One region of the Paenibacillus sp. MER TA 81-3 genome, then DNA from elsewhere that is predicted to be linked to it. Evidence: a T-box and tRNA genes for the amino acid it is inferred to sense, from the RefSeq annotation. Region 1 holds a T-box; the other regions hold tRNA genes.
What was found. The T-box of region 1 lies ahead of leuS (leucine--tRNA ligase). A T-box ahead of a tRNA ligase gene usually reads a tRNA of that ligase, here a tRNA-Leu.
Positions count from the first base shown of each region.

Region 1 (10,501 bases):
TGAGCTGGAGCAGGCCATAAAGGGAATTCGCGCGCTTGGCATCGGCGGAGTTAATGTGACGATTCCACATAAAGAACGTGTCATGGCGTATTTGGATAATATCGACGAGAGCGCCCAAGTTATCGGAGCGGTCAACACGATCGTCCGCCGCGACGGGAAGCTTATCGGATATAATACGGATGGTCTCGGCTATGTACGATCTTTGAAGGAAGAGATGATTCCACATGTTTCTGCTGCCCGGATTCTGTTAATCGGTGCCGGCGGCGCGGCACGCGGAATCGCCTATGCACTGTTGAAGGAAGGCTGTCAGGAGCTAATCATTGCCAATCGGACGGTCGAAAGAGCGCAGGCGTTAGCCGACGATTTGTCTCCTTATGGTCCGATACGTGTCGTACCGTTGCTGGATGCTCCAGTCATCGATGCGGAGCAGGTTGATATCGTCATCAATACGACATCTGTCGGCATGCATCCTGACGTTGCAGCCATTCCTCTCAATCCGGATTGGCTGCAGCCTCATATGATTGTGAGCGATATCGTCTATAATCCGCTCGAGACTGCGCTGGTGCAGGCCGCACAGCGGACAGGCTGCCGAACGCATAGCGGCCTCGGAATGTTCGTCTATCAGGGCGCGATCGCGTTTGAAATGTGGACCGGCAAACAGGCTCCTGCGGAGCTGATGAGACAAGAAGTATTACGTACGCTATAATTAACTGCAGGCGAACTCGTTCGGATTGTCGATGTCGGCATGGAAGTTAGTGAGGCCGCAGGTTACTTCATGTGCGTGCTCAAAAGGGACTTTTTGAGTACCTTTTTCAAGAATTTTATAACATTATGATACAGATAAGGCAGGTAAACATATGCTAACGGGTAAACAGAAACGCTATTTGCGATCTCTCGCACATCATGTACAGCCTATTTTTCAAGTAGGCAAGGGCGGAACGAACGATCAACTCATTCGTCACATTCAAGAAGCATTGGAAGTGCGCGAATTGATTAAAGTGTCGATCTTGAATAATTGTATGGAAGATCGCTATGAAGTGGCAGAGCAATTGTCTTCACGTTCGGGTGCAGAGCTTGTGCAGGTTATCGGCAAGATGATTGTCCTGTATAAGGAGTCTGAAGAGAAAAAACAGATTGAATTACCTTAATCGGCACAGGAGGCCTACCCATGAAACAAATCGGCATCATGGGCGGTACGTTTGACCCGATACATCTCGGACATCTGATCGCTGCGGAGTGTGCGCTGGAAGCGGCACGGCTGGATGAAGTGTGGTTCATGCCGGCTAGCGTTCCTCCACATAAATCCCGCCAGCCGTTCGCTTCTATTGAGCAACGTCTAGAGATGACGAAGCTTGCGGCGCAGGGAAATCCGTGCTTTCGAGTGAGCGACTGGGAGTATGCGCGCGGAGGAGTATCGTATACAGTAGATACTGCAACAGGCTTGCGGGAGACGCATCCAGATGTGGAATGGTCATGGATCATCGGAGGCGATATGGTCGCTTATTTACCGCAATGGCATCGTATCGATGAATTAATGACCAGCATAACATTTATTGGGCTCCGCCGTCCGGGAACGCCGTGGCACTTGGATATGCTGCCCGCTGCATGGCGTGAACGCATTAGCGCTGCATACATGCCGCAAATGGACATATCGTCTACGATGATTAGACAGCGCCTTGCTGAGGGCAGATCCATTCGTTACTTGGTGCCGGATGCGGTTGAACAATATATAGCAAGGTGGGGGCTTTATGAATCAAGTACGCGAAGAAATGATTGAGTCCGTCCAAGCTCAAATGCCGGAACAGCGCTGGCAGCATACTCAAGGAGTAATGGATACGGCGATCCGGCTCGCGAACAAATACGGAGCAGACCCAATTAAGGCGGAGATCGCAGCCATTCTGCATGATGTAGCCAAATATTGGCCGACGGCGCGAATGGAAGAGATCATCCGCGAGCAGCATATGCCGCCGGAGCTGCTGCAGCATGACAAGCAGTTGTGGCACGCTCCTGTCGGAGCATATGTTGCTCAGCATGAATACGGGATCGAAGACGAAGAAATACTGGATGCCATACGGTATCACACATCAGGACGCGTTCATATGACGCTGCTGGACAAAATCGTATGTTTGGCAGATTATATCGAACCTGGACGCGATTTTCCAGGTGTTGACCTCATCCGCGAGTTGGCAGAGCGCGATGTGAACACGGCCCTCGTAGCGGGGTTTGATTCGACGATCAGCTTCTTGCTCGGCAAACGCCGGCGCGTCTTTCCGCTTACGATACTGGCAAGAAACAGTTTGATTGAAGAGCTGGAACAAGAGCTTTACAAATGAGATGGAGGTTGAACAATGGCAATCACTTCAAAACAATTGCTTGAGATCGCCGTAGACGCGGCTGAAGATAAAAAGGCGATGAATCTCGTCGTCCTGGATTTGCAAGGCATTTCCCTCATAGCGGACTACTTTGTCGTCTGTCACGGGAACTCGGACACTCAGGTCCAAGCTATTACGAACGAAATTCGCAAGCGCGCACATGAAGCAGGCGTTCACATTCGCGGTACGGAAGGCTTTGATTCGGCTCGCTGGGTTCTTGTGGACATGGGCGATGTCATCGTGCATGTGTTCCATCGCGACGAACGGGAATACTACAGCATTGAGAAGCTGTGGTCCGATGCGAAAGTTGTGGAAATGGCATGACCTTGGTTGCAGGTATGATTCAACAATTAACGGTTGCGCGTGAAGTCTCTCCATACGGTTATTTTTTAACAGATGGCGAACTGGACGTGCTGCTGCACTACTCGGAAATGACCGGACCGATAAAGCCAGGCGAGCAGGTGGATGTATTTCTGTTCTTCGATACAGAAGACCGACTAGCCTCCACGATGAAGCGCCCGTATTTGACACTTGGCGAAGTAGCTTGTCTGAAGGTGGCCGACATCCACCCGAAGTACGGCTGCTTCTTGGAAATGGGCATTGGACGCCAATTGCTGCTGCCGAGGGGCGAACTGCCGGAATACGAACCGCTTCATCCTCAGTTGGGTGATGATGTGTACGTCAAAATGGCACACGATAAGTTTGGCCGTCTCGTTGCACTTCCCGCGCGGGAGGACGATTTAATTCCACTCGTTTTTCATGCTCCGGAAGCATGGCTCAATACTTGGCATGAGGCGATTGTGTACCGTGCTCTGAAGATGGGGACGTTCTTCGTGATCGACGGCGCACCGCTTGGCTTCGGCATCATCGGCCTGCTGCATGAATCCCAACGCCCGCGGCCGCTCCGTCTCGGTGAACGGGTTCGTGTTCGAATTACGCACGTGCGCGAGGACGGGCGCGTAAACGTCACGACCGCAGAACGCAAGGAAGTCGGCATGGATAAGGATGCGGATCGGTTGTTCCGTTTCTTGAAGGAGCGCCCGAACGGGACGATGCCATACTCGGATGAGACGCCGGCTGATATCGTGAAGCAGCGCTTTAACATGAGCAAATCCGCATTTAAGAGATCGATTGGCCGCTTGATGAAAGCGGGACTTATTGACCAGAACGGAAGCTGGACGGAGTTGACTCAAGCCGGGAAGGATCTGGCAGCCGATGAATTGGCGGGCGTGCTGCAGCAGGCGCAGTCGGAGCCGCGCAAGCCGAGCCGCTAAAAGAGGTTGTCCAAAAGGGCCCCTTTTCAGCACCGGACTTTCGAGAGTGAATGCAGGATTCGATGTTGAATGACATCTTAGGATGCTTCGTAATCAAAAAGGGACGGGATGAGGAAGGACGAGAGTAATGGAATCGTACGGTCGATTTGCAGAGGTGTATGACCGCTTAATGGCGGATATGCCCTATGAAGAATGGATTGCTTTCGCCGAAGCGGCATGGCGGCGATACGGAAGCGGGAAGCTTGAACGCGTTGTTGATCTTGGATGTGGAACTGGCAATATTTCACTGCCGTTAGCGGCGCTAGGCTATGAGGTCATTGGGATAGATCTATCTGAGACGATGCTATCCATCGCCCAGAACAAGATGGCTGCTCATCCTCCGCTGCAGGGGAACATGCAATGGGTGTGCCAAGATATGCGTCACTGGTCAGTTCCTAATTCCGTGGATGCAGTCGTTTCCTTTTGCGATTGCTTGAACTATATTACGGAACAAAGTGAAGTCAAGCAGGTGCTCCAGGCGACTTACGACCAGTTGCGTCAGGGTGGAATATTTCTCTTCGATGTGCTGTCTATTCGCCAATTCGAAGAGTATGCGAATACGCAGCCTTTTGCCTATGATGAGGAAGACATCGCCTACATATGGTTCTCCGATTTCGATGAGGGACGCAAGGAGATCGAGCATCAGTTGACGTTGTTTGTTCGTCAAGAGAACGGCGGTTTGTTTGAACGGGTGGATGAAGCCCATGTGCAGCGCGCCTATGATATTCAGTGGCTTGCACAAAGTTTAAGAGATGCCGGTTTCAATAAGATTGAGATGTTTGCCGATTTTACATGGGAGAAGCCGGATGCTGACGCGCAGCGAATTTTCTTCGCCGCGGTGAAAGAGGAAGCAGCGTGCTCGTGATGCGACAAACATTGACAATATGCGTTTTTTTCTTTACAATATAGCTACTTGCGACTGATCGCAGGTACATACACGTTACATTTGAATAGGTGTAGCAAAGACAACGAAGAGGAATAGTAGCTTGTCGACCATCTGTCAGAGAGCCGGTGTTGGGTGGGAACCGGTGGTGGAAGAAGGTGAACTCGCCTTAGAGTCGCGCAGCGGAAGCGGAAGGGCTATGCTGCGACGCGTCACCCGCGTTACAGGTGCAGAGGGAGTGAAAGGCAAAGCATGTCTTTCGCTAACTAGGGTGGTACCACGGGAATTATGCCTCTCGTCCCTAGCGATTACGCTACGGACGGGGGGCTTTTTTGCTGAATAATGGAGTTACGGCGTTGCATTATTACAGCTTGCATTATTGCTTAGGCACTTCAATGTGGCTTGCGCGTGCAGCTACATGGTGCAGCATGAGGAGGATTAGGATGAGTCAAGAAATAAAACAACAGCATGGCTATCAGCCACAATCCATCGAGCCGAAGTGGCAAACGTACTGGGATGAGCAGAAGACGTTTGCGACGCTTGAAGACGAAGATAAGCCAAAGTTCTACGCGCTCGATATGTTCCCTTATCCATCCGGCGCGGGCCTTCACGTAGGCCATCCGGAAGGATATACGGCAACCGATATCATCTCCCGTTACAAGCGGATGCAAGGATATAACGTGCTTCATCCGATGGCATGGGACGCCTTCGGACTGCCTGCCGAGCAGCATGCGCTCGATACGGGCGAGCATCCGCGCGACATTACGGTGAAGAATATCAACAACTACCGCCGCCAGATTAAATCTCTCGGCTTCTCGTACGATTGGGACCGCGAATTCAGCACGACCGATCCCGATTATTACAAATGGACGCAATGGATTTTCATCCAGCTGTACAAGAAGGGGCTTGCATACGTCTCGGAGCTTCCGGTGAACTGGTGTCCTGAGCTCGGCACGGTGCTGGCGAATGAAGAGGTTATCGATGGAAAGTCCGAACGCGGCGGCCATCCAGTCATCCGCAGGCCGATGCGTCAATGGGTGCTGCGAATTACAGAATACGCAGAGCGGCTGCTGGAAGATCTGGAAGAGCTGGATTGGCCGGAAAGCATCAAAGACATGCAGCGCAATTGGATCGGCAAATCGAAAGGCGCGGAAGCGCGCTTTGCGATTGACGGATTCGAGGATGAACTCGTCGTCTTCACGACGCGTCCCGATACGCTGTTCGGCGCGACCTATTGCGTTCTGGCGCCGGAGCACGAGCTCGTAGAGCGAATTACGACTCCGGAACAGGAAGCTGCCGTGAAGGCTTACCAAGATCAAGCTGCACGCAAGAGCGACCTGGAGCGTACGGACTTGGCGAAAGACAAGACGGGCGTATTCACGGGCACCTATGCGGTGAATCCAGCCAATGGAGCTAAGCTGCCTATCTGGATCGCAGACTATGTGCTTGCCGGTTACGGTACGGGTGCGATTATGGCCGTTCCAGGCCATGACCAACGCGACTGGGAATTCGCGAAGCAGTTCGAGCTTCCAATTGTGGAGATCGTTGCAGGTGGCGACGTAGCGAAGGAAGCCTATTCCGGCGACGGCGCTCACGTCAATTCCGACTTCTTGAACGGCTTGTCGAACGAGCAGGCGATGGCTCGCATGATTGAATGGCTGGAAGCGGAGGGCAAAGGGAAAGGCAAGATCACGTATCGTCTGCGTGACTGGCTGTTCAGCCGTCAGCGCTACTGGGGTGAGCCGATTCCGATTCTTCATCTGGAAGACGGCACGATAAAGCCGGTACCGGAATCCGAACTGCCGGTCATGCTGCCGGATATCGACCAGATCCGTCCTTCCGGTACGGGAGAATCGCCGCTTGCGAACGTGACCGAGTGGGTGAATACGGTCGATTCCGAGACGGGGCTCAAGGCGCGCCGCGAGACGAATACGATGCCGCAATGGGCGGGAAGCTGCTGGTATTACCTGCGCTTCATCGATCCGAAGAACGAGAACGAGCTCTGTTCGAAGGAGAAGCTGGCGAAATGGCTTCCGGTGGACTTGTATATCGGAGGAGTGGAGCATGCGGTGCTTCATTTGCTCTATGCCCGTTTCTGGCACAAGGTGCTCTACGATCTCGGTGTCGTGGAGACGAAGGAGCCATTCTATAAGCTGGTCAACCAAGGGATGATTCTCGGTACAAACGGCGAGAAAATGTCTAAATCCCGCGGCAACGTGATCAACCCGGACAATATTGTTAACGAGTTCGGCGGCGACACGCTCCGCATGTATGAAATGTTCATGGGGCCGCTGGAAGTGACCAAACCTTGGAACACGAACGGCGTGGAAGGCATGTTCCGCTTCCTGAACCGGATCTGGCGCTTGTTTGTAAATGAAGAGGACCAATTGAACAGCAAAATCGTTGACGGGAATGCGGACGATGCATTTTTGCGCACATGGCATAAGACCGTGAAGAAAGTTACCGAAGACATGGAGAACTTGCGCTTCAACACGGCGATTAGCCAACTGATGATTTTCATCAATGAAGCGTACAAGACCGATGTTCTGCCGCGGCAAGCAATGGAGAATTTCGTGCAAATGCTGTCGCCGCTTGCACCGCATATTGCCGAAGAGCTATGGCTGCGTCTCGGCCATAACGAATCGATTACGTACGTGTCATGGCCGACTTATGACGAAGCGTTGACGATAGATGCCGAAGTGGAAATCGTCATTCAAGTAAATGGGAAAATAGCGGATCGCATGAACGTAGCTGCCGATGCTGACGAAGCTGCGATGCAAGAAAAAGCGATGTCCCTGCAGAACGTTCAAGATGCCATTGCTGGCAAGACCGTTCGCAAAGTCATCGCAGTAAAAGGCCGTCTCGTCAATATTGTGGTCGGTTAACTTCATGGTCGCAGAGTTGAGCGTGGACCTTCTCTAGGTCCTCCTCATATTTCGCGTGAGTGACTCCAATGAGCTTCTGGAACACACCTTCTAGTTCTTCATTCAACAGCCGCAGCGCCTCGGCGGTAATGCCGCCGGGGACCGCTACGCGCTGCTGCAGCAGCTCGAGCGTAAAGCCGCCTTCCGTTAACAGCTTGCCTGTTCCCAGCAACATTTCGCACGCCAGACGCGAAGCTTCTTCCTGGTCAATACCGGTCTCCTCTACAGCGGCTTCCACCCATTTCTGCAAGAAGAACGCAATAAATGCAGGTCCGCAGCTCGCCAAATCCGAAGTGATGCGAGTGAACTGTTCCGATACTTGCAGCGGACGACTGATGGCCATCATCAACTGCTCCAGCAGCAATCGATCTTCGGTCTGAATGCGGCCCCCATACATGCATAGCGATGCCCCGCTCCATACATAATTTGTGATGCTCGGAATAATTTTAGCGATTTTACACTTTAAGCTATTTTCCAAATGCTTGATCAGAACCGGACTTGTGATGGACACAAGGATGAGCTCAGATCGCGCTGTCCCAGCGATTTCATCCAGCACATGCTTGAATTCCGATGGCTTAACGCATAAAAAGACGATGTCGCTCTGCTCCACCGTCTCCGTATTGCTAAGTGCGACTTGAAGTCCGGGGTATTGAGAAGCAAGGCTTTGCACTTTCTGTATCGTACGGTTGCTGGCGATGACCTGCTCCGGTTCCAAGGCTCCCGATTGAATGAGTGCTTCAATGAGCGTCGAACCCATACTGCCCGTACCGATAAATCCGACCTTCACGGATGTTCCCTCCTTTGCTACACACTATTCATTTAACGCTGTAAAGCCACATTATACGATTAGCGCATGTTACTTCAAACTATATGATGGATTGGTTGACCATTATACCCTTATCGCTCTGTCGAAAGGAGTAGTAGCATGAAAGATTTCAAAATACCGTTATCTTCTTTTTTGCAGCGCTGGTTCATGGGAACTAGCATCGCAATTATCGGGTTGGCCCTATGTATGTGGCTATGGCTCAGACCGCAGTGGGAACAAGATACGGAGACATGGCAACCTGTTAATGATGAAATTGCCCAGTTGCTGGGACCGCTTGAAGGCACAGAGTCTAATGAAGCTAATAAGTCATCGCCAAATCGTACAAAGGCTGATAAGGCTGCGGCATCCTCATCGTCCTCACCTTCAGCCAAGTCTGCACTGAACGGATCCGAACAGTCGGCAGAGCCACCTTCTTCATCCGGCGCATCCGACGTAATGGACAAGGAGTCACATGCTAATCCGAGCCGAGCAGCGGCACAATCGGATCAGAACACTTCGGGGGCTGGCGCTTCCAACTCACCGCAGCAGACAGATATAAGAGCATCTGAACCCCCGGCCGCCAACCGTTCAAGCTCAGCGAACTTGATTAATATCAATCAAGCGGACGCTAATCTCTTGACTGAGCTGCCAGGGATTGGACCGAGCAAGGCAAAGGCGATTATCGCTTATCGCGAGCAGCATGGGGCTTTCAACAAAGTGAACGATATAACAAAAGTGAAGGGCATCGGCCCCAAAATGTTTGCCAAGCTGCGCGACAAAATAAGTGTCGAGTAATGGCATACAGTTGCATATCACAGCAGGCCTGCTTACAATATAAGTGCGTGTTCAAAAGGGGGCCTTTTGAACAGCCTCTATAGGGTGAAAACACATAAGAACTAAGGCAGAACGAGACAGGGGATTGTGATGTCATGACAACGACAACGCGCAAAGATTGGGACACTTACTTCATGGACATTGCGTATATGGTTTCTACACGTTCGCGCTGTCCGAGACGGCATGTCGGCGCAGTGCTTGTGCAAGGAAAGAAGCTGCTTGGCACAGCTTACAACGGGGCGCCTATGGGGGTTCCGGACTGTAGTGAAGCGGGCTGTATGATTGCGGAGCAATATGAAAAGGTCGTCATAGACGGTCAAGAGCAAATGGTGAAGAAGCAGCGCTGTATCCGCACGATTCACGCAGAACAGAATTTACTTCTATTCACCGATCGGATTGATCGAGAAGGCTCTACCGTATATGTGACGGATCAACCGTGCTGGACATGCGCCAATATGCTGGCCAACAGCGGCGTAACGGAAATTGCGTTTCACCGTCCGTATCCGAAGGACAGCGACAAAGTAAGGGCAATGATGGCACAGAAGGGAATCATATTCCGGCAATTGGACCATTATCAGCCGCCGCGCGAGACGGAGATGGAAACGATAAATTAATAGCATAATGGAATGATGATGGAGGAAGAACCTCTATGCAGCGATGAGTGTCGCTTCGTTAACTGTGGTTGACGGGGCGGGACAAGGCATCGGCATAGAGGTTCTTTTTTTTGTATGGAACAGGAGGCTTGAAATGCTGCAACGACGACCGATAGTGGTCATAGCATGCTGCTTCGTTATAGGTGTTCACTTCGGTGCTGCACTAAGTGCAGGGGCGGCGCTCATCGCAGCGCTTGGCTTGGTTCTTATCCTGCCACTATGCTGCCGATTGAAGTGGTGCAGTTGGAGACTGGCTGTGCTTTATGCGCTTACGCTGCTACTGGCCGTCACTTATTTTATTTGGTCCGTACAGCTTGACCGCAGTTACTGGCCTGAATCCCACGGCGAAGGCGCATCAACTGAAGAACAGGCTGCCATATGGAACGGATTCATCTCTTCACCGGTCGAAAGGGATGGTGACCGTGTACAATTTTATTTTATGTCTACGGACTGGAAATCGACGGAAATGAATGTGCCTGCTCCTGCACGAGAGAAGCTTCTCGTTCAAGTGCGCTTACACATGAAACAGGAAATCGAAGCCGCTGCGCAATGGAAAAGAGGTCAGCAGGTTCAAATTGCCGGTACATTGAGCTTGCCTGGCGAAGCGACGAATTTTGGCGCCTTCAGCTACCGTGATTATTTGCGGACGGCACGCATCCATTGGATTGTTAAAGTGAGCGGGGCAGAACAAGTAACAGATACAGCATCGGAGGCTGC
Region 1 covers NZ_JAMAWB010000008.1:209,134-219,634, forward strand. The annotation lists gene aroE (shikimate dehydrogenase) at 1-706, shown strand, start outside; gene yhbY (ribosome assembly RNA-binding protein YhbY) at 858-1,148, shown strand; gene M3650_RS13700 (nicotinate-nucleotide adenylyltransferase) at 1,169-1,777, shown strand; gene yqeK (bis(5'-nucleosyl)-tetraphosphatase (symmetrical) YqeK) at 1,749-2,333, shown strand; gene rsfS (ribosome silencing factor) at 2,349-2,696, shown strand; gene M3650_RS13715 (CvfB family protein) at 2,693-3,646, shown strand; gene M3650_RS13720 (class I SAM-dependent DNA methyltransferase) at 3,774-4,550, shown strand; T-box leader at 4,645-4,874, shown strand; gene leuS (leucine--tRNA ligase) at 5,012-7,453, shown strand; gene comER (late competence protein ComER) at 7,434-8,279, opposite strand; gene M3650_RS13735 (ComEA family DNA-binding protein) at 8,418-9,092, shown strand; gene M3650_RS13740 (deoxycytidylate deaminase) at 9,227-9,745, shown strand; gene M3650_RS13745 (ComEC/Rec2 family competence protein) at 9,879-10,501, shown strand, end outside.

Region 2 (10,501 bases), 200 kb from region 1:
CCTACATATATCGCATAGAAGGTCGTACCCCGGCGCTGCATCTCGCTCATAATTGCATCATCGCTTGCTTGCGCCTTCTTCAGCACCGCTGTAGCGACCGCTTTATCTTTCGTCTCGATCAGTTTTACCTTATAATCATCTGCGCTGAATCGAACCTGCTCGGTACCCGCATCAACAATGCCTATGCTCTCCGCATTGTGACGCGCTGCAATCTGAAGTTTCGAAGTGGAAGACATCGTAATGCGCGCCGTCTCTCCTGGCGATCCCTTGGACAGATTCGCAAATAAAGCTACGCGGATGTCCTCGCTCTTCACGTTCTGCGGAGGAACTGTGTCTTTATCAGCTGCAGCCTCCGCTGCATGCGCTATGAGCTGCGCACCGCTGCCAGGCAGCGGTGCGAGCGAAGCCCCGCTCACAAGCAAAGCCCCCGCCAGCATCCCCACTGCCGTTCTGCGGATAACGTTCCGGTTGTTTTTCATGTTACATTCCCCTTCCTGCACGTCTCTCCGTTGAAACAATTAGAGGTTGTGCAAAAAACCCCCTTTTGATCACGAAGCATCCAAGATGTCATTTGACATCGAATCTTGCACTCACCCTTGAAGAGCATATGCTTCCGAAGTATGTATCCTCCGGAAACATTGCAGGCGCTCATGAGTCTTACCTACATTCCGCTCTTCCTTCGAGGAATGCTTCCGATGTAGTTCTCTTGCTTGTACTTCTCGGTGCTAAAAAGTGACTTTTTTTGGGCACGCACTATTATTTCAGTTATTTATTTTCTGGAATTGGCAATCCTAAATGAGTATATGCCTGTGGCGTCACCATACGTCCGCGCGGCGTGCGTTGAAGAAAGCCGATCTGCAGCAAATATGGCTCATATACGTCTTCAATCGTCTGGCTCTCTTCACCGATTGTCGCTGCAATCGTGTCCAGTCCAACAGGTCCGCCGCGAAAATGTGAAATCATCGCATGCAGCATCTTATGGTCAATCTGATCTAATCCGATCGGATCGACCTGAATGCTCTGCAGCGCTTCCTTCGCTATTTCCGGAGTAATGATGCCGTCTCCGCGAACTTGCGCAAAGTCGCGAACCCGCTTCAGCAGCCGATTGGCAATCCGTGGCGTCCCGCGGGATCGTACAGCGATCTCGTCGGAAGAATCTCCTACGACCTCCACTTCCAAAATATCGGCAGCCCGCGATACGATAAAGCTGAGCTCGTCCTTGTTGTAGTATTCTAGCCGGCTCATGACACCGAATCGGTCGCGCAGCGGTGCGGACAACAGGCCTGCGCGCGTAGTCGCCCCGATCAGCGTGAACTTGGGCAGATCCAGACGGACTGACCGCGCGCTCGGACCTTTGCCGATTATAATATCCAGCGCAAAGTCCTCCATCGCGGGATACAGCACTTCCTCCACCGTGCGGTGAAGACGGTGAATCTCATCGATGAACAGCACGTCGCCTTCCTGCAAGTTCGTCAAGATCGCTGCCAAATCCCCTGGGCGCTCGATCGCAGGACCCGAAGTAGTGCGAATATTGACACCGAGCTCGTTCGCAATGATGTTGGAGAGCGTCGTCTTCCCAAGCCCTGGCGGCCCGTATAAGAGTACATGATCCAACGCTTCCTTCCGCATTTTCGCCGCTTCGATAAACACCTTCAAGTTGTCCTTCACTTGCGATTGCCCGATATACTCAGACAAATACCGCGGACGAAGGCTCAACTCGACGACTTGATCTTCCATCATGTAATTGGCTGATATGATGCGCTCTTCCATCTTAACCGCCTTTCTTAACCTTTAAACAGCGATTGCAGCGCCTTCTTCATTAAAGAGTCGACGCTCTCGTCAGCATGGACTCGATGCTGCAGGTCATGCCATACCCGATCCAGCTCCGCGTCCGTGTATCCGAGCGCCATCAAGGCTTCCCTCGCCTCTCCCCATGCGCTGTTCGCCACGTCATCTCCTGGCACCGCAATATCCATAAACAGCGCGCCGGCGCTCAAATTTATTCCGATGCTGTCGAGCTTGTCCTTCAAATCAAGAATAATACGCTGCGCCGTCTTCTTGCCGATGCCTGGCAGCTTCGTCAAAAAGGCTATATTCTCTTGCTGGATCGCCAACACAACGCTCTCCGGCTTCCCACCGGCCAATATGCCAAGGGCGACTTTCGGACCGACGCCATTCACATCGATCAAGCGGCGGAACAGCTTCTGCTCCTCTCGCGAACCGAAGCCGAATAACAGCATGGCGTCCTCCCGCACATGATGATGCGTATATACGGTAACAGGATCATCGTTCTTAGCAAAAGCATAAGGGTTCGGCGTATACACTCGGTAACCGATGCCTTGTACATCCATTACAATATAATCCGTTTCTAAATGGGCCACCTGCCCGCGCAAAAAGTCGATCATATCCGCGATACTCCGTTCAATTTGTCATTAAGCCCACTGGAATGCGCATGACATATAGCCACAGCAAGCGCATCCGCCACATCATCCGGCTTGGGAACTTCTTTCAGCTTCAAGAATATACGCACCATTTCCTGCACCTGCTTCTTCTCCGCCTTCCCGTATCCGACGACGGCCTGCTTTACCTGCATAGGAGTATATTCTGCAATCGAGATGCCGCGCTTAGCCGCAGCCAATATAGTGACTCCACGGGCCTGTCCCACAGAGAATGCAGTCGTGACATTGCGATTGAAGAACAGCTTCTCTACCGCCATCGCATCTGGTTTATATCTGTCCAGCAGCTCCTCGGCTGCTTCGAACACCTGCAGAAGCCGAGTCTCGGGCGCTGTCGTCGCTTCCGTCTGAATCGAGCCGTACTGTACGGGAACAATCTTGCTCCCTTGTTTATCAACGAACCCAAACCCGACAATAGCAATGCCAGGATCAATTCCTAAAATACGCAAAAAAAATCTCTCCCTCACCGATGTCCATGTAACAGTAAGCGAACATATGTGTTCACCCCATTATAACACAGATCGATAGGAAGAGAATGAATCAATAGATACATGTTTTCACGCTATAGATTCCGTTATTTTCCTGCTGTCATTGGTTTCGCACCCGCTTTCGGCTGGCGAAATGCAGCCTTCAGCATCGGAGGTGTAACTAACGTGGTTAGAATGATGACGATGACAATCGGTGTAAAGTACACCTTGTCAAAGAGCGCGCCTTCCAGACCAGTCGTAGCAATAATGAGCGCCACTTCTCCACGAGATACCATTCCTGCGCCGATACCAATGGCACTCTTGCGATCGAAGCCAGTCATGCGAGCCCCGAAGCCACAGCCGAGCAGCTTGGTCAGTATGGCGATGACAGTAAATATAATAATGAAGACGATGTGATCGCCAATCCCTTCGAAGGTTACATTAATGCCGACGCTGACAAAAAATATCGGAACGAATATGCCATACGCAATCGGCTCCAGGCGATGCTCCACCTCGTGTTTGAATTTCGTCTGCGATATGGCGATGCCAGCGGCAAAGGCACCGATAATTCCCGCTACGCCTAGATAATCGGCAAAATAAGAAAACGAAAAGCATATTATAAGCGCTGCACTAATGACCGCTTCGGTCACTCGCAGCGGAGCTAGCCACTTCATAACGTGCGGCACCAAGTAAATGCCCGCTGCGATGGCGACTGCGAAGAACAACACCTTTTTACCGATAATTAGTCCAATCGATGCTTCACCGCCTGCTCCGAGCAAGCTCAGCATAAAGGCGAGCAAAATGACAACGAGAACATCATCCACCACGGCAGCTCCCAATATGGTCGTGCCTTCCCTCGTGCTTAGCTGTCCCAGATCCTTCAATGTTTGTACGGAAATACTTACGGATGTAGCACACAGCAACAGACCGAGGAACATCGATTGATTGTTATCCAGACCGATCAACAAGCCTCCGCTGTAGCCTCCGATGAACGGCAGAATGACGCCGCCAATCGCTACGGCAAACGCAGCTTTCCAGTTCTTCTTCAACTGATCCAGATCGGTTTCCAGACCGGCGATAAACATAAGCAAAATGACACCGACTTCCGCCATTTCCTTAATTACCTCTCCGTCCATAATCCATCCGAGTACGGCAGGTCCAATGATAATACCGACGAGCAATTTACCAAGTACGGCTGGCTGTCCCAATCGTACGGTAAGATCCCCCGCAATCTTCGTCGACGCCAAAATAATGAGCAGCATGAGAATTAGTTCCATTGGCATTCCCCTTTCGGCTGTAGATATATTATGACCGTAAACCGTTATTTCTCCAGAAACTGTTCAGGGCAATCCATTCCATTTTCACACTCTGATTTAATCCAGCCAACCCCGCCAGGACAAAAAAGAAGGATTCCGGTTACGGCGTCCTTCTTTCATTTCTTTTTTATAAGATTACGTCAATCGACTGGAGTTGGTTTCATCACTTTTTCCGTCTCTTCTACGGCATAATCGCTGAACGTGGACAGTACGCTATGATATTCATCCATGTCCGTAATGCGTATGCCTTGATATAACTGTTTGAGCACTTTAGGCGGAAGAGCGCTCTCCATCGACTCTACATCCAGTTGAAAAAAAGTTCGTATCGCCTTCTGCTTCTGCGGCGGTCCGTCATATAGAGTTAGGTTCCCGTCTTTATCCAATCCAATGTGCGCTTGTTCCTTACAAATTTCCGACATGTCGTCAACTTGCTCCTCTAAAATAACACGGCCGTCACTGTCCATCGAAGTCAGCCAATCCGGATGATTCAGCACGGTTTGAATAATGTCACGCGAGTTCTGTTTGCCTAGCGCTTTATCACTTTTTCCGCAAATGTATTGCTTCCGATGGACGACCTCCCGCTTCTCATCCTTGTTCATCAGCTGATTCAGGACAAGCTGTGTTGACCTATCCAACTGTGTGAATTCATCACCCTGAAGCATTGCAAATGTCTCCAGCGATGGCGTATTATCTTTACCTTCCACCAGATTACGTATGTTATCCGACAATTGAATACCGATAGTCAAAATCGTAAGAAACAATAGAATGGCTGCCAATGACCAGAGCGGACGCTTCCATCGCCGCAGACGCTTTTTCCATTGCTTCACTCGAAAATAGAACCGTGTATAGGTACGAGGTTCCCGAGCCATAACAATCCCCTCTTACTCTTTTTTTCTTAGTTTGGCCAAATGAAGGGGAAGTCTATACTTGCTTGTCTCATTTCATTTATTCGTGCGACGCCGGCAGCCACGTGCCGCGCCGGGCGTTGCGAATAACAGCTGTGACCATAAAGGCTGCCATAAGAAGCAGAGTTGTCACAGCCGCAATTGGCCATGGGAATGGCAGTTCAAAATTCATCAGCATCAGTTGGGCTCCCTGCAGCAGCTTGGAAGGCATCCATCCGCTTGACGCCGGAAGCAGGCCCGCTAGAATACTCGTCAACATAGCGGCAGCAAGCGCTGCAAAGGCTGAACCGCCCGCATTATTAATCAGCGCGCTCATAGCTACGGTTAAGCTGGAGATCCATATGAACCAGCCTAGTGCAAGGCAGGCTGCTGCCGCGCCATTTAATATATCCACATGTCCGATCAGCTGTTCCGTGTAATACCATGAGCATAAATAACCAAGCAGGACTGATGGAATCGTCAAGGAGATGGCTCCTGCCCATTTGGCCATCATATAGCTGACATGGGAGATCGGCTTGGTCAACAGTGCGGCAGCCGCTCCCGACTTCACTTCTCCCGATACACAACCCATCAATGCAAGCACAAGTACAAGTACTCCAACCGTGTTAAATTGACTCAGGGTCTGGCCGAGCACCTCTCCTGCCACAGGTGTCGGGATCTGCAGAATCGTGCCTTCCGGCAAGCTTCCTGCCATCGATAGTATATCGGGCATGAACTTCATCGTGACAGGCTGAGCAATACCTAAGACAGCAAATACTAGCGGCACCCAAATCCATTTATAATTACGCAGCATCTCCGTGCATTCTTTCCGGTAAAGGACGGACCATGCCTTCATCACTTCACCGCCTTCATAAATAACTGTTCTAAAGTTGTCACGCCGGCCTCGAATCGCACAAGCGGTATTCTTCGTTCGCGAATCTGCTTCAACAGAAATTCCCTTGCGGCATCGTGATCGCTCACGACTAGCTCCGCTCGTGCGGAGCGTACATTCGCTTCCTTTACGAGCGGCATATCGGCTAACTCTCGCAGCCAAGCAAGAGCATCCGCCGTATGCTCCACCTCAATCGTAAATAACGGTGATTCCGATTGTTTACGAAGCTCATCCCATTTGCCCTGCATCAATACTTTACCTTGCTTCATAATAATCAGCTCGTCACATAAGTCCTCAGCATCGTGCAGCACATGAGTGGAGAATAGAATCGTCGTTCGCCGCTTCAACGATTCCAGCAATGCCATGACCTCACGCCTGCCGATCGGGTCGAGCGCAGATACCGGTTCGTCAAGCACTAGCAGCTCCGGACGCGCGATCATAGCTTGCGCCAAGCCGAGTCGCTGTTTCATACCTCCGGAATATCCGCCAATGCTGCGCTGCCCCGCATGCTCCAGACCGACAGTCTTCATCCATTCATCCGCCGTTACACGAGCTTGACGCTTGCTGCAGCCTGTTAATTCAGCCATCATTTGCAGCCACTCCCGGCCTGTCATCCAATAATGAAAGCTGGGCGACTGCGGCATAAATCCGATCCAGCGTCTCAGATCCCCGCGATGTTCCCGTCCCGCCCCATCGATCATCGCGACTGTCCCGGAGCTTGGCTTGGTCACTCCTGTCAGCATGTGCAGCGTCGTCGTCTTTCCCGCCCCGTTCGGACCGAGAAGGGCCGTGCAGCTTCCGCTTTGTATCGTAAAGTTAACGGCATCCACCGCCTTATGATTGCCATACTGCTTGCACAATTGTGTAATAACGAACTGGCTCATCTTCTCTCCTTTCTACCTATTAAGAAATAAGCGATGCAACCCGGAATATTTAACACGATAATAATGATAAGCCACAGCCATTTCGGCCCGTTGGTCCATTCTGTCTTGTTCAGCGATACCAGAGCAACTACCATCAAGATGAGCTGCACAACGATAAGCGGCATAATGATATTCCAAGGAATATCCGCCCAAGCCATCTGCATTCGTTATCCCCTCTATTCCATAAAGTAAGTTATTCGCTATCATCCGTATGTCTGTTCTTAGGTATTGTCCTTCTCCATGGCTGAGCTACAAAGAGCACGTACACTAGGGATGGCAGCGGAATACTAAGGAAGCCCCACAAGGCCCATAACCACGGATAATAGCCGTGCTTGCGGGCATGCAGAAAAAGCCACGTCCCCTGCGTCACCAATGTAGCTCCCAACAGGAACAATGCCCACAACGGAATTGAATTCAGATTATTCATGACGCGCACCTCTTCTGCGTCTTTTCATCACATATCCTCGCATGAGCAATCCCCCTAGGATGCCGACAAATAACACAAGCTGCATCATTACATACACGGAGATATCGGTCACTGCCAATGTAAATCCGCCGAGCAGCATAACTGCAGCTGCCAGCCACAGGACACTTAATTCGCGCCATAACGCGCGCTTCTGCCTTTGCTTGTGTTCCGTTAACATTCCGATAAGAAACGTCTGACTTGGCACGGGCTTCTGTTCGCTATACACATCCAGCTTGCTCCATTGTTCCTTGAGAAGAGCGGACCATTCTTCTTCGGTCTCCGGCAATTTCTTATGCTCCATGTTATCTCAGCTCCTTTCGAATGTGCTCAATGCCGTAAAAGACACGGGATTTGGCAGTGCCTTCGCTCCAGTCGAGCATTTCTGCTATTTCCGGATAAGTGTAACCGTAATAATGCTTTAATAAGATTGCGGCGCGCTGCTCTGGCGGAAGCTTGCCTAATGAATCGAGCATATCCGTCCACTCCACGTTATGAGCCTCCATCTGGTATCGGAGAGACCGCGTCGCCTGTTCTTGCCATCGCTTCTCCACCTTCTGTCGCCTCATTAAATCGACATAAATTCGAGTGGCGATCGTAATAAGCCAAGACGAAAACTTGGAAGCGCCGTTATACAAATGCAGCTTTTCCATACTTTTCAGCATCGTGTCCTGTACGATATCATCCGTCAATGTCGGATTCATCGTTAGCTTCAACATATAGCTGCGCACAAATGGGTAATGCTGCTGCAAAAGGAGCGCGAGCGCTGCCGTATCACCCGCTTGAGCACGGTCAATGGTATCCTGTTCGGTCAATCACTCTCACGCTCCTTGTAATTGATGTTCTAATGACTGCAGTCGCAAGTAATACGAACAAGTCGGTTCAATCGTTCAACACAGCGCAAAAAAATATGGAACCCCAGTAACCACACCGGAAGATGTATAAAAAAAAAGGAATGTAAACGAACTGAAAAGACCGATATGAATAGAGGATGCAACCTAGTCAAGAAGTAGTCTATGCCGAATTATGCGAAGAGTAATCGAATGCACAAAATAAAATGCAAAAACCGCCGGTATATAACCGACGGTTCTTCATGTTAGTGGTCGGGACGACACGATTTGAACATGCGACCCCTTGGTCCCAAACCAAGTGCTCTACCAAGCTGAGCTACGTCCCGAACATCTTATGGTGCCGGTGAGAGGACTCGAACCTCCACGGTTTCCCTCACGATTTTGAGTCGCGCGCGTCTGCCATTCCGCCACACCGGCTTATGAAGTTATATATGGCGCGCCCTGAGAGATTCGAACTCCCGGCCTTTTGATTCGTAGTCAAACGCTCTATCCAGCTGAGCTAAGGGCGCATATTCTGGAGCGGACAACGGGATTCGAACCCGCGACCCTCGCCTTGGCAAGGCGATACTCTACCACTGAGCTATGTCCGCATATTTTACATCATTAGCTAAAAATTGTATTGCATCCTAGCGTTACATGTCGTTTTAGCGAGGACATTTACTAATATATCAGACTGAATATTGAATTGCAAATCTTTTTTTCATAAAATTTTGTGGTATTTTTTTCTTGTTCTTTATATTTGAAAATAACCGCATATAGATGGAAAAGCCTGATTTGAAGCTGACTAAACAACTTCTAAAACAGGCTTTTCCGATACTTTTATCTTATTTGTTATCCCATAGTAATTGAAACTTAGGCTCGCGATATCCGACGACTCTATCGTTGTCGTTCTTCGTCTCCGCAGGACTCAATCGCTTCAAACGCTCGATCGTTTCCGCATTCGGATACTGAATTTCTGTTAATATATGAGCGACTATGAGCGGCCACTGGTCCTCCGAACCGTCCATCACTTTGAATGCAATCCCCATTCTCTGTTTGCGCAGCCCGAAGCAGTAAATCCCTTTAGCTCCGCCTTTCGCGACAATGTTGTCATCTTGTAAGAGCGTTGGGCAGATTAACTCTGTACCTGACACGTAGAATGGGTATTTGTTCATCAAAGTCGTCAATCGAATAACGGCGTTGCGCACTGCTTCATCCGCAATCAGATCCGGACAGGCAAGGCGTAAATATAAGAGTGCAATGTTGCGAATAGGTATGGCATACACGGGAAATCCGCAGCCGTCCGTACCCAACTTAATTTGATCCGCAGGCATATCCGACAATTGCGACATCAATTTCAATACGTGCTGCTGTACCGGATGATCCGGCTCCGCATAATTGTGCTCCGGCCAGCCCATCATTTTGCACAAGGCCAGCACGCCCAAATGCTTGCCTGAACAATTGTGATACAAGGAGCGCGGTGGCTCGCCATGCGCGATCCGCTCATCCTTGGCGGCACTGTTCAGCGGATAAGTAGGTTTGCATACGAACTTGTCTTCTGTAATTCCCGTCTTTTTCATAAAAGACTCAAGTGCATCAACATGGAACTTCTGAGCGCGGTGAGAGGCTGTCATCAGTACGATTTCTTCATCGCTTAAGCCGTAATGCTCTGGAACCCCCGCCAATATCGCAGGTAGAGCCTGTACCGGCTTGGAAGAAGAGCGCATAAAGCTCACATAGCCTTCGTCGCCGACATGAAACATCGTTTCCCCGTGCTCATTGACGCCTGCCACATGGCCCGTATACGCGCATTCCAACCAGTCTCCCCGAAACTCTTCTACTAACACTTTTCCTAAGTCAACCACGTTCGTTCCTCCCTCGTCATTCCCAAGGTGTCTTCTTGCTTATGTCCCCTTCAAAAGGTCGTGAACACGCATTTCGATGCGGCCGCTTGCCTCTATGAATGGTACGAGCTAATTATACTCCAGAACGACCATTTGATGACATTCCAATTGAGGAACAACATAGCGGATACCGCGTGAAGTCGCTTCATAGTCGATCTCCGTCATCTGTGGCGCCAAATAGACTCGCTTCACCTGCTGCTGTGGCAGCTGTACCTCTACTTCAATGTTGTGGAGCGGAATAATATCTTCGATAATTTCTACACGCTCGCCACGTTTCACCGGGGAAGCATACAGGAGATGATGGATAAAACGCTTCTCTTGCGCTTGATGCTGCAGCGTCGTTACGCCTTGAGCCGGCAGTGTCGT
Region 2 covers NZ_JAMAWB010000008.1:4,229-14,729, reverse strand. The annotation lists gene M3650_RS12845 (SpoIID/LytB domain-containing protein) at 1-479, opposite strand, end outside; gene ruvB (Holliday junction branch migration DNA helicase RuvB) at 766-1,770, opposite strand; gene ruvA (Holliday junction branch migration protein RuvA) at 1,785-2,405, opposite strand; gene ruvC (crossover junction endodeoxyribonuclease RuvC) at 2,402-2,905, opposite strand; gene M3650_RS12825 (cation:proton antiporter) at 3,031-4,206, opposite strand; gene M3650_RS12820 (BofC C-terminal domain-containing protein) at 4,380-5,108, opposite strand; gene M3650_RS12815 (ABC transporter permease subunit) at 5,185-5,979, opposite strand; gene M3650_RS12810 (ABC transporter ATP-binding protein) at 5,979-6,899, opposite strand; gene M3650_RS12805 (PLD nuclease N-terminal domain-containing protein) at 6,896-7,102, opposite strand; gene M3650_RS12800 (sigmaY antisigma factor component) at 7,132-7,365, opposite strand; gene M3650_RS12795 (YxlC family protein) at 7,358-7,705, opposite strand; gene sigY (RNA polymerase sigma factor SigY) at 7,707-8,216, opposite strand; tRNA gene M3650_RS12785 (tRNA-Pro) at 8,502-8,578, opposite strand; tRNA gene M3650_RS12780 (tRNA-Leu) at 8,588-8,669, opposite strand; tRNA gene M3650_RS12775 (tRNA-Arg) at 8,685-8,761, opposite strand; tRNA gene M3650_RS12770 (tRNA-Gly) at 8,768-8,842, opposite strand; gene M3650_RS12765 (asparaginase) at 9,077-10,096, opposite strand; gene M3650_RS12760 (beta-galactosidase trimerization domain-containing protein) at 10,205-10,501, opposite strand, start outside.
Region 2: it encodes a tRNA-Leu, which carries the amino acid that the T-box ahead of leuS (leucine--tRNA ligase) is inferred to sense. The anticodon was not compared.

Region 3 (10,501 bases), on a different contig from region 1:
GAATCCCTTGCTAGCGAGCAAGGGATTGCTTAGTTCAATCATCATGTAATGGCAATCATCATTCCCACAGCCCCAAGGATTGATAAATCTCTTTAGAGACTACACCGTCTACTGGAAACCCCTGCATCTGTTGATATCGCTTCAATGCGGTCGTCGTTGCCCCGCGAAATCTCCCGTGACATTCTCCTTCATACAACCCGGCCGCTTGCAGCCGATTCTGTATGAGCAGCACATCCCCGCCTGCGTCGCCTTCGGCCAGTCTCCGCGGATCCCGATACAGTCCCCCCAGCACATGCCCCAGCATTGTTACTTTCGTTCCGATGGGGACTCGCTCAAATAGCTCTTCCACATCCTTGTTCCGCATGCGCACACAGCCGTGACTTCGGTTATAGCCGATAGAATCGGGACGGTTCGTCCCATGAATGCCATAAATCCCCCACGGCACATTCAGCCCAATCCATCTCGTGCCGAAGCCCGGTCCCCAATGTTTCCCTTTAAATACGACCTCATATTGTCCAACCGGCGATGGAGTAGCAGGATTTCCGAGCGCTACCCGATATTTCTTAACTGGTCTGCCGTGAACGAAGAGAGTCAGCACGTGCTTAGAAGGATCGACGACGAGATGAACCGCCTCTTGCTCCGACATAATCGGCAGCGGTTCGGCTTGAGCCTTGGACGGCAGCAGTAGCATAATCAAAAGCAGGAACAAAACGGCGGTATGAATAATCGGGCACATTCTGCTATAAGCAGATATACATTTTACTGTATCGTTGTTTAACATCTTCAATTCTTCCTATAGTGTTCATAATCTGTACTATCCACTAATAATATGGATTAAATCCCTCTAGTTTATCCATCCCAACACTCTCCGCAGGCTGACCCGAAACTAAACTATCTGTCATCGTTGAATCATCTCAATGCGGTCAATATAATGTATTCATCGTATCGATGCATAACTCGTTACACGCATACTCCATGAATTCGACCATATAGCACTTGCACTTCCTTCACGATCACCAAGAAGCCAACCGGCATCCGATTGGCTTCTTGACGTTCTATTCTGTAACGAAATGTGAATACAGCAGCTGCAGCCAATCCGCCTAGCCGGGGCATGGCATCGGACGGCGGTTGCAGCCGAATTATCTAATTGGTACGCATTCTCATAATTACGGCAAGCATCTATCTTCGGAACGGGAGCAGTCCCTCATTCAACGTTTGAGTGTTCGCATACACCTGGCGGTATACATCAAATAACTGCTCATACATTTCATTTCGGTTCGGATCCGGCTTCCAGCGTTCGGACGCCATCAGGAATGCATCCGCACAGACCTCCAGTGTTGGGAACCAACCCGCTCCATAAGCCGCCAGCATGGCCGCTCCCATCGCTGGACCTTGCTCGCTCTTCAGCTTCACCATCTCCGTGCCGAAGATGTCGGCCTGCATTTGCAGCCATGTCTCATTTCGCGCTCCACCACCGATGGAAATGACGGCGGATATTTCTTTGCCGGATGCGCGCAAGATATCAAGCGATTCCTTCAAGGAGAACGTAATGCCTTCCAGCACGGCGCGGGCAAAATGCTGCAACGTGTGCGATCCGTCCATGCCGATGAAGCTTCCGCGAATAACTGCATCCGCATGCGGTGTCCGTTCGCCTACCAAATACGGAGTGAACAGTAGACCTCCCGAACCGGCGGGAATGTCTTCGATTCCATTCAGCAGCTCGTCGAAGGACAGGCCGTGCCCGAACGTCTCCTTGAACCATTGCAAGCTGTATCCGGCTGCAAGCGTCACGCCCATCACATAATAAGCATTCGTGAGGCCGTGATTGAAGAAGTGAACCTTGCCTTCATAATCTGCACAGCGATTCTCTTCATAGGCGAGCACAACACCGGACGTTCCGATGCTGCACATGGCTGTGCCGGGATGCAATATCCCCGCTCCAATTGCGCCGCAAGCGTTGTCCGCGCCTCCTGCGTATACCTTCGTCTGCGGGGACAAGCCGGTCTTTCCCGCCATCTCCGGCAGCAGCGTCCCGACACAGTCAGACGACTCCAAGAGCGGCGGGAACAGCGACAGCGGCAGGCCGAAGGCATCCGCAATTGCGGTGCTCCATTGCTTCTCCATCACATCTAGGAGCAGCGTGCCGGCCGCATCGGAATAATCCGTCGCCATATGTCCCGTCAATCGGTAGCGGACATAATCCTTCGGCAGCATGAATGCCGCTGCGCGGGCGAATAGCTCCGGCTCATTCTGCTGTACCCAGAGCAACTTCGGCAGCGTGAATCCTTCCAGCGCTTGATTCTTCGCAATCCGAAGCAGTTGCGGTCCAAGCTCTTCCGTAATGCGGCGGCATTGCTCGGTCGTGCGGGTGTCATTCCATAAGATGGCATGACGCAGCGGCTCGCCGTCTTCGCCGAGCAGAACGAGGCCATGCATCTGCCCGGAGAAGCTGATCCCGTCTATATCTGCGGCCGCGACGCCCGCTTCATTGACCAATCGCGCAATAGCGGCTACCGTTCCGTCAGTCCAATCCTCCGGCTTCTGCTCGCTGTAGCCCGCTTTCTCGTGAATGAGAGGATACGCTTCCGCAGCTTCCGCTATGACGGTTCCCTTCATATTCACGAGAATTGCCTTGACAGCGCTTGTCCCTAGGTCGATCCCAATGACGTATTTCATCTCGGTCTCTCCTTTCCAGCTATCGATCGCGAATTCCACATCCGTGATTCCCGCTTCATCGCGCCATGCCTTGGCTACTCGGCCAACAGGTACGTGTTCAAGATACTTTTTACATGCTCCTGACGTCCGGACACATTTCTGCGGATATCATGATTCAACGCATATTCTTCCAACGACTTGAGCGTGGCCGTGCCTGAAGCGATATCCTGACCGATCCCTTCGCGGAAGCTAGAGTAACGATTGGCAATCATGTCCTCGAACACGCGGTCTTCCAGCAATTTGGCCGCTGTCTTCAAGCCTTTCGCGTACGCATCCATTCCAGCAATGTGGGCAAGGAACAGATCTTCCGCTTCGAACGAGCCGCGCCGGACCTTCGCGTCAAAGTTGATGCCTCCGCGTCCCAATCCGCCGTTCATCAGCACTTCATACATCGCCAACGTCGTCGTATACAAATCGGTCGGGAATTCATCCGTATCCCAGCCGAGCAGCAGATCGCCCTGGTTCGCGTCCAGTGAGCCCAGCGCGCCGTTGATACGAGCTGCGCGGAGCTCATGCTCGAAGGTGTGGCCAGCCAATGTCGCATGGTTCGCTTCGAGATTCAGCTTAAAGTGTTCTTTCAGGCCGTATTGGTGCAAGAAAGCGAGTGTGGTGGCCGCATCAAAGTCGTATTGATGCTTCGTCGGCTCCTTCGGCTTCGGTTCGATTAGGAACTGAGCATCAAAGCCAATCTCTTTTGCGTAATCGATAGACATATGGAACAGACGCGCCATATTATCCAACTCGAGCTTCATGTCCGTGTTTTGAAGCAGCTCATATCCTTCACGCCCGCCCCAAAATACATAATTCAAGGCGCCGAGCTCCTTCCCGACTTCCAGCCCTTTCTTCACCTGCGCAGCAGCATACGCGTAGACGTCCGCATTGCACGTCGTTGCCGCACCGTGCACGAAGCGCGGATTCGTGAACATGTTCTGCGTGTTCCACAGCAGCTTCTTCCCGGTCGATGCCATGTACTCCTTCATCATGCTGACAATCACGTCAATGTTCCGGTTCGTCTCCCGCAGCGAATCGCCTTCCGGAGCGATGTCACGATCATGGAAGCAGAAATAGTCTAGATTTGCTTTTTCCATAAATTCAAATGCGGCTTCCACTCTCGCTTTCGCTAAATCCATTCCCGACAGGCGATTCCAGGAGCGTTCCATCAAGGCGTCTCCGAACGGATCCGTTCCCCCATAGGTCAGCGTATGCCAATATGCCATCGCGAAGCGCAGGTGCTCCGACATCGGCTTGCCCATCACGATCTCATCTGGACGATAATGCTTGAACGCGAAAGGATTGGACGATTGGCGGCCTTCATACTCAATCTTGTTAACGGTTGCAAAGTAGCTCATCTGCAGGTGCCTCCTCTTGAATTAAAACTTTACCCTCATCCTAGCATAATTTAATAACTTTGTATATCCATTAAACTAAGTAGGAAAAATATTATAATTTCGACTTATCTCCCATCATCTCGCTGCACCCGTCACAGCCTAATTATAAAAAACTTGCTTAAATGAGCAATCCCTCCTAAACTAATAATCATTGACATTGTAAATTTAGAGCATAAATAAAGTTGTATCGATAAAGGATGAGGTATCAAGATGAAGGTCACCGGTGATCAAGCTCTCGTAAAAAAAATAAACACCTCGATCGCACTCGAAGCTATCCAGCTTCATGCCCCTATCTCGCGTGCGCAGGTTGCATCGATGACCGGTCTCAACAAGGCGACCGTCTCGAATCTAGTGAATGAATTGTTAGAGCAGCAGCTTGTGCTCGAAATCGGTCCGGGACAATCCAGCGGGGGACGAAAACCGCTCATGCTGTTGTTCAACCGCCATGCGGGCTATACCATTGGCATCGAATTAGGCATAGGAAGCTTCACGGCAATCCTATGCGACTTATCAGGACAGATTGTGCTGGAGGAAGCCAACATTCCTATCCGCAGCAATGAATCGGAGCATGTGATCGACAGCCTATGCGATACGATCACTGCGCTTCGCAGCCAAGCTCCCGACGCGCCTTACGGCACGATAGGGATCGGCATCGGGGCGCCGGGAATGGTCGATGAAGAAGGCAACGTCCTGTTCGCGCCGAACTTGGGCTGGAGGAACGTTGCGCTGAAACGGGCTATAGAGGAGCGGTTTCCCGGGGCGATCATCACTGTCGACAATGAAGCCCGCGCAGGCGCCATCGGCGAATGGGAGTACGGCACAGGCGAGAAAGCGCAGCATCTCGTCTATATCAGCGCAGGGGCCGGCATCGGTACCGGAACGATTATCGGAGGGGAATTGTTCAAGGGCGCATACGGCTATTCTGGCGAAATGGGGCATATGACGATTGAAGCGAACGGCCGCAAATGCAGCTGCGGTAACCGGGGTTGCTGGGAGCTGTATGCCTCGGAGAAGGCGATTACAGAAGCTGGCAAGAACGTGAGCTATCATAGCTTGGAAGAAATCATGCAAGCTGCTGAGCAGGATGAGCCGAACGCGCTTCACACGCTGCATCAGATTGGTGAGTACTTGGGCGTCGGCATCGCCAATATTATTAACACGTTTAACCCAGAGCTAGTCATTATCGGTAACAAGCTCACCCAAGCCGAACGTTGGATCCGCAAGCCGCTTCTGCGGACGGTGCAACAACGTACACTCCAATCGCATCAGCATGGATTGCAAATTCATTTTTCCTCGCTGCAGCAGCGTTCGACCGTGCTTGGCGCGGCCAATCAGGTCATTCAATCGTTCGTCGGACGAACTAAAGTGTCCGTATAAACGCACAAAGGGCCGTCTACTGTCCGTCTGATTGAAGAGGAGGCGGCCTTCGATTGCGTTCAATCTCATGAATGATCGCATGCTTGTATCCTAAAGTATGTTCCGGATGCCACCATAAATGGGCATATGCATGTGCCAGATCGGGATGATAGCACGCGCCGCCCCCTCCTGCACCATGGTTAGAGCAGCGGTATGGCGCAACATATAAATAACGCTTGCAATTTCCTAGAGACACGTGGAGGACTCGTCTAATGAGGCATTAGATGTTACTAGATGTTATGTTTCTATCTTCCGCTTTGCCCTTTGCCTCACTCTCCCATCCCGTCAGAAGATGTGGCGCACAAGCATTCCACCCCTTGTCCCATCCCATCAGAAACTGATTCGTTTACCTGGCTACTCTTCTAGAACAGTATGTTTTCCAGTGTTGGGCAAGTTCATCCTTTGTGTCTGACCTGCGTTAGTTCTGAATCAAAGGGAGAATGGCTCAAAAGACTGGACACTCGCATCATTGCTCGCAAACCTGCTGAAAAATCACTGCATAGAACTTAAACATTCCTTCATGTCAAAAAAGCCGGAATCAACATCCCGGCTTTTCCCCGGTGTATGGTTAGAACCAGCCGGAACGCAATACGATTACCAACAAAATGAAGAGAACCAAAATTACGCCTGTAGAAGTAAAGAAACCACCACATCTTCCAGCAATGTCGCTCATTTAATGTCCCCCTTCACCGTTATTAAAGTGTACTTGCGTTGTTATTGTATGGCCTGCTGTGACAAAAAGATTCTTTTAAATGCCCATATCCATCAAATTTGCGCTTCTGCCCTGCCAGCCTGTAGTTTGTCCACCCACTCGCATGAGCAACAACTCACATATGATAACGTGTATTCAATTATATTATCTTATGGGAAAAGGGGCTGTGAAGCATGACATTTCGCGACAAAGCTCTTCGTCTTTGTGGACACAATGTGCGGGTCACCACCAGAAAAGGCACTTTTACTGGAAGACTGACCTCGGTCGGCACCGATTTTCTGGTGTTGAGTTCTATTACCGGACGCCGCAGAAGAAACCGCATAATCCGGCTGGTTGAAATTATCGCCTTGCTGTCCTTGCTGCGATAACCCCGGATATGAAGCGGAACGAAAACCGCCAGCATCCGCTGGCGGCTTTGTATATCTGCTTGCAGCATCTTGATTCTAAAGCTCCGTGTTTATAGTATCGTATTTACAAAAAAATCCTGTATAATGAAACAGAATTCATATCTATTTAGGAGGTTCATTCAATTGAGTCCAAACATACATATTTTTCACGAAGCGCCTACGCCAGAGGAATATATCGCTTTGCGAGTCGCTGCCGGTCTTAGTGCCAAAAGCTTAATCGGAGCCGAAATCGCTTTGAAAAACTCCATCTTTGCAGTCACATTGAGACATGAAGACGAACTCGTAGGCATGGGCCGAATCATCGGAGACGGCGGTTGCTTTTATCAAGTTGTAGACATCGCGGTTGCCCCTTCTTATCAAGGCAAAGGGTTGGGGAAACTGATCATGACGGAAATCACCAATTACTTAGAGAACAATGCGCCTGATAAATCTTATGTCAGCCTGCTAGCGGATGTCCCCGCCGATCATTTATACAAGAGGTTTGGCTTCGATTATACGCACCCCAAGTCTCTAGGCATGTATAGAAGATACTAGGCAGCTGACAACTTCATGCAGACTAGAAATAGACCATCCTTTCAAGGAAGAGGTCTATTTTACTTTTTTCACGGCATGTGAGCAGATATGTGCATGCAAAAAATCCCTTGCCTATGCAAGGGATACACTTTGAGTATGTATGGTGCGGTAGAGAGGACTCGAACCTCCACGGGCGTACGCCCACTACCCCCTCAAGATAGCGTGTCTGCCATTCCACCACTACCGCACATCTAATCCCTCATGAAGAGGACAACAATTAATATACCATCATTTGAAGCTCTTGTAAAGTGGAGCGTTCCTCCGCAACGACTGTTTCCAAAACAACTGAGACCATCAAATCCGAGAAGCTGCGTTACGAAAACGCTGACAGTATTTACGAATAGACATGTAAGGCGTCCTGATGGTCCCGATCGGAACGGGATAAAACCTAGGGGCAATGCCCCCGCTGCTCGCGAATGACATTTATTTGATTTCCGTCTTATCAAATTGTCTGGAGTTCGGACCCCATCCCGCACTTCTTCCCAAAAACAAAAAAAGCCTTATTTAGGCTTTGCGATTGCTTGGTTATGGTGCGGTAGAGAGGACTCGAACCTCCACGGGCGTACGCCCACTACCCCCTCAAGATAGCGTGTCTGCCATTCCACCACTACCGCACATTTTAGGGAAATATGCTACCAGCATCTCCAACGAGAGAATAACTGGTGAGCCATGAAGGACTCGAACCTTCGACACCCTGATTAAAAGTCAGGTGCTCTACCAACTGAGCTAATGGCTCTCATGCTGACTGAACATTGCTGTTCGCCATGATTCATTTCAAGTAAAAGAAATGGTGACCCGTACGGGATTCGAACCCGTGTTCCCGCCGTGAAAGGGCGGTGTCTTAACCACTTGACCAACGGGCCATAGTCACACTTTCATCATCACCTCTGCGGCGACAATTAAGAGTATAACAAACGGCATGAACGTTGACAAGCTTTTTTTTCAAAACTTTTTTTACCAATTGGCAAAATGTTTTTGTGCTGATAAGACACCACCCGTGTTACCTGCGCTTCCTCAAACGGTCACACTAAATACGATAAAAATACTGTCGCCGTACCGAAATAAACAGTTAATGAAAAGATGTCATTCAACGTCGTAATCAGTGGCCCGGACGCTACGGCTGGATCGGCATTGCATTTGTACAAAATGAGCGGAATGACAGTCCCGGCCATCGTCCCGATGATGACAGTGAGAAACAAGGAACATCCGACGACAAGGCCGAGCGCTACACTTGATTGCCATATTCCCGCCACCAAGGCCACGGATCCGCCGCATACCATACCGATAATAAGTCCTACGAACAGTTCGCGCCATAACAGACGTCGAACGATAGCTTTGTCTATATTTTCGGAAGATAATCCACGAATGACGACAGCTAGTGATTGAGTGCCTGTATTCCCTGTCATTCCGGCAATCATGGGCATGAAGAATGTTAACGCCACCACCTGCTGTAACGTTTCTTCGAACCGGCTTATAATGCTGCCGGAGACGAGTCCGAGAAAGAGCAGCATAATGAGCCATGGCAGCCTGCGCCGTGCTGCGGTTACTGCATTCGTGCGAAAATCGATAGTCTTGTCGGTTGCTGATAGCTTGTTAATATCCTCATGCGCCTCTTCCCGCAAGACGTCGATGACGTCATCGACGGTCACGATACCGATGAGCTTGTCATCTGCATCCACGACCGGCATGGACAGGAAGTCGTATTGCTCGAACAGCTTCGCCACTTCTTCTTGGTCTGTGTCTGCCGTTACGGAAATAACCTTCTCGTTCATGAGCTCCTGTATCGTTTCATTCTCCTGAGCGAGTACCAGCTCCCGATAGGACAAGGTGCCGACGATACGCTTCTGTTCGTTTACTACATAGAAATAATGCACATGCTTCGTCAGCTCTGCGAAGGCCTTAATTTTCTCCACCGCTTCCCGCACCGTGTAGCGGTTATAGAACCACACGTAACGGTTGGTCATCAGACCGCCCGCCGTCTCCGGCTCGTAGGTGAGCAAGTGACGCACCGTGTCGCTCTCTTCCCGTTCCATCAACGAGAGGAGGAATTCCTTCGCTTCCAGACTAACGGCAGCCATCATATCGGCGACGTCGTCATTATCCATCCGGTTCAGCACTTCGGCGGCGCGTTCGCGCCCGAGCATCTGAAACGCTTCAAGCTGTAAATCCGGGTCCAGCTCGCGGATCATTTCCGTCAACTGATCGATTTCCAGAGCACTCAGCAAGTGAGATCGCTTCGTCATCTTCGCATCGCGATAGACGACGGCCAAGTCGTACGGCTGCCAATAACGCAGCTCCCGCTTCACCTCTTCTGTCGTACCTTCTAATATGCGGTCCGCTTCCTCGAGGATATCTTCCGGTTCAGAGGGGGCTTTTCTCTTTTCTTTCATGTTGTCGCCGTCGTCACGATTGATATCTGATGATAATTTATCGCTCACGCCGCTCACCTCCTGCAATACTCTTTCTTACCCTATATCCAATGACATAGAACCCCTGTTCAATAATACACTACGCAATATTCACGAACTAGGACATATGATAAATCCAGTTCAAGCTCTCATAGTGTATGAAAAAAAGCAAGGAATAACCACGAATGAATTCGCAGTAAATCCTTGCCCTGTCTTATATTCGATATCGTAAGGCAGCATTCCTGCCTCTGTAATCGATTTGCTTCTTTTTTCTCCGACTCATTATTTTCCCGATCAATATACGGCCAAGCGGCGAATCATTGGCTCTTCCATGCATTCGATTATACGCAGGCGGATACTAGCGGTCTCGAGCGGTTCGATCCGATCGATCTTCTTGTGCCCAATCGCGCTGCCCTGCGCTACCGCCTTCCATTCCCCGTCAACCCGGGCCTCCACCACATAAGCACGGACTCGCTCCCCATACGCAATGTCTTCCATCGCAATGACATGCTCGATCGCCTGTTTTTCTCCCAAGTCGAGTACAACTTCCATTCCTGCGCCCGTCGTCTCGGCAATACATTGTCCGAATCGGCGGCGGATTTCCGTTCCGAATTCCTGTACGCGCTCTACATCACAATCGGGCAGCAGGCCGCGGTCATCTGGCGAGACGTTCAGGAGCAAGGTTGTCCCATGACCAACGGAGCGGTAATACAAGTCTATCAGATGGTCTAATGAATGCAGACTGCTCTCATCATTCGGGTGCCAGAACCAATGTCTCGCCCGAATCGGCACATCACATTCCGCAGGAACCCATTCCGGCGTGGCTCCCATCCACGTGTTCATGTCGCTCGTGAACATGCTCACGCGAGCGCTTTCAGCAGT
Region 3 covers NZ_JAMAWB010000004.1:163,009-173,509, reverse strand. The annotation lists gene M3650_RS06945 (L,D-transpeptidase family protein) at 59-781, opposite strand; gene M3650_RS06940 (hypothetical protein) at 961-1,113, opposite strand; gene xylB (xylulokinase) at 1,180-2,676, opposite strand; gene xylA (xylose isomerase) at 2,751-4,064, opposite strand; gene M3650_RS06925 (ROK family transcriptional regulator) at 4,314-5,480, shown strand; gene M3650_RS06920 (hypothetical protein) at 6,088-6,192, opposite strand; gene M3650_RS06915 (hypothetical protein) at 6,405-6,599, shown strand; gene M3650_RS06910 (GNAT family N-acetyltransferase) at 6,762-7,172, shown strand; tRNA gene M3650_RS06905 (tRNA-Leu) at 7,313-7,398, opposite strand; tRNA gene M3650_RS06900 (tRNA-Leu) at 7,740-7,825, opposite strand; tRNA gene M3650_RS06895 (tRNA-Lys) at 7,872-7,947, opposite strand; tRNA gene M3650_RS06890 (tRNA-Glu) at 8,000-8,074, opposite strand; gene mgtE (magnesium transporter) at 8,234-9,601, opposite strand; gene M3650_RS06880 (alpha-L-fucosidase) at 9,914-10,501, opposite strand, start outside.
Region 3: it encodes a tRNA-Leu, which carries the amino acid that the T-box ahead of leuS (leucine--tRNA ligase) is inferred to sense. The anticodon was not compared.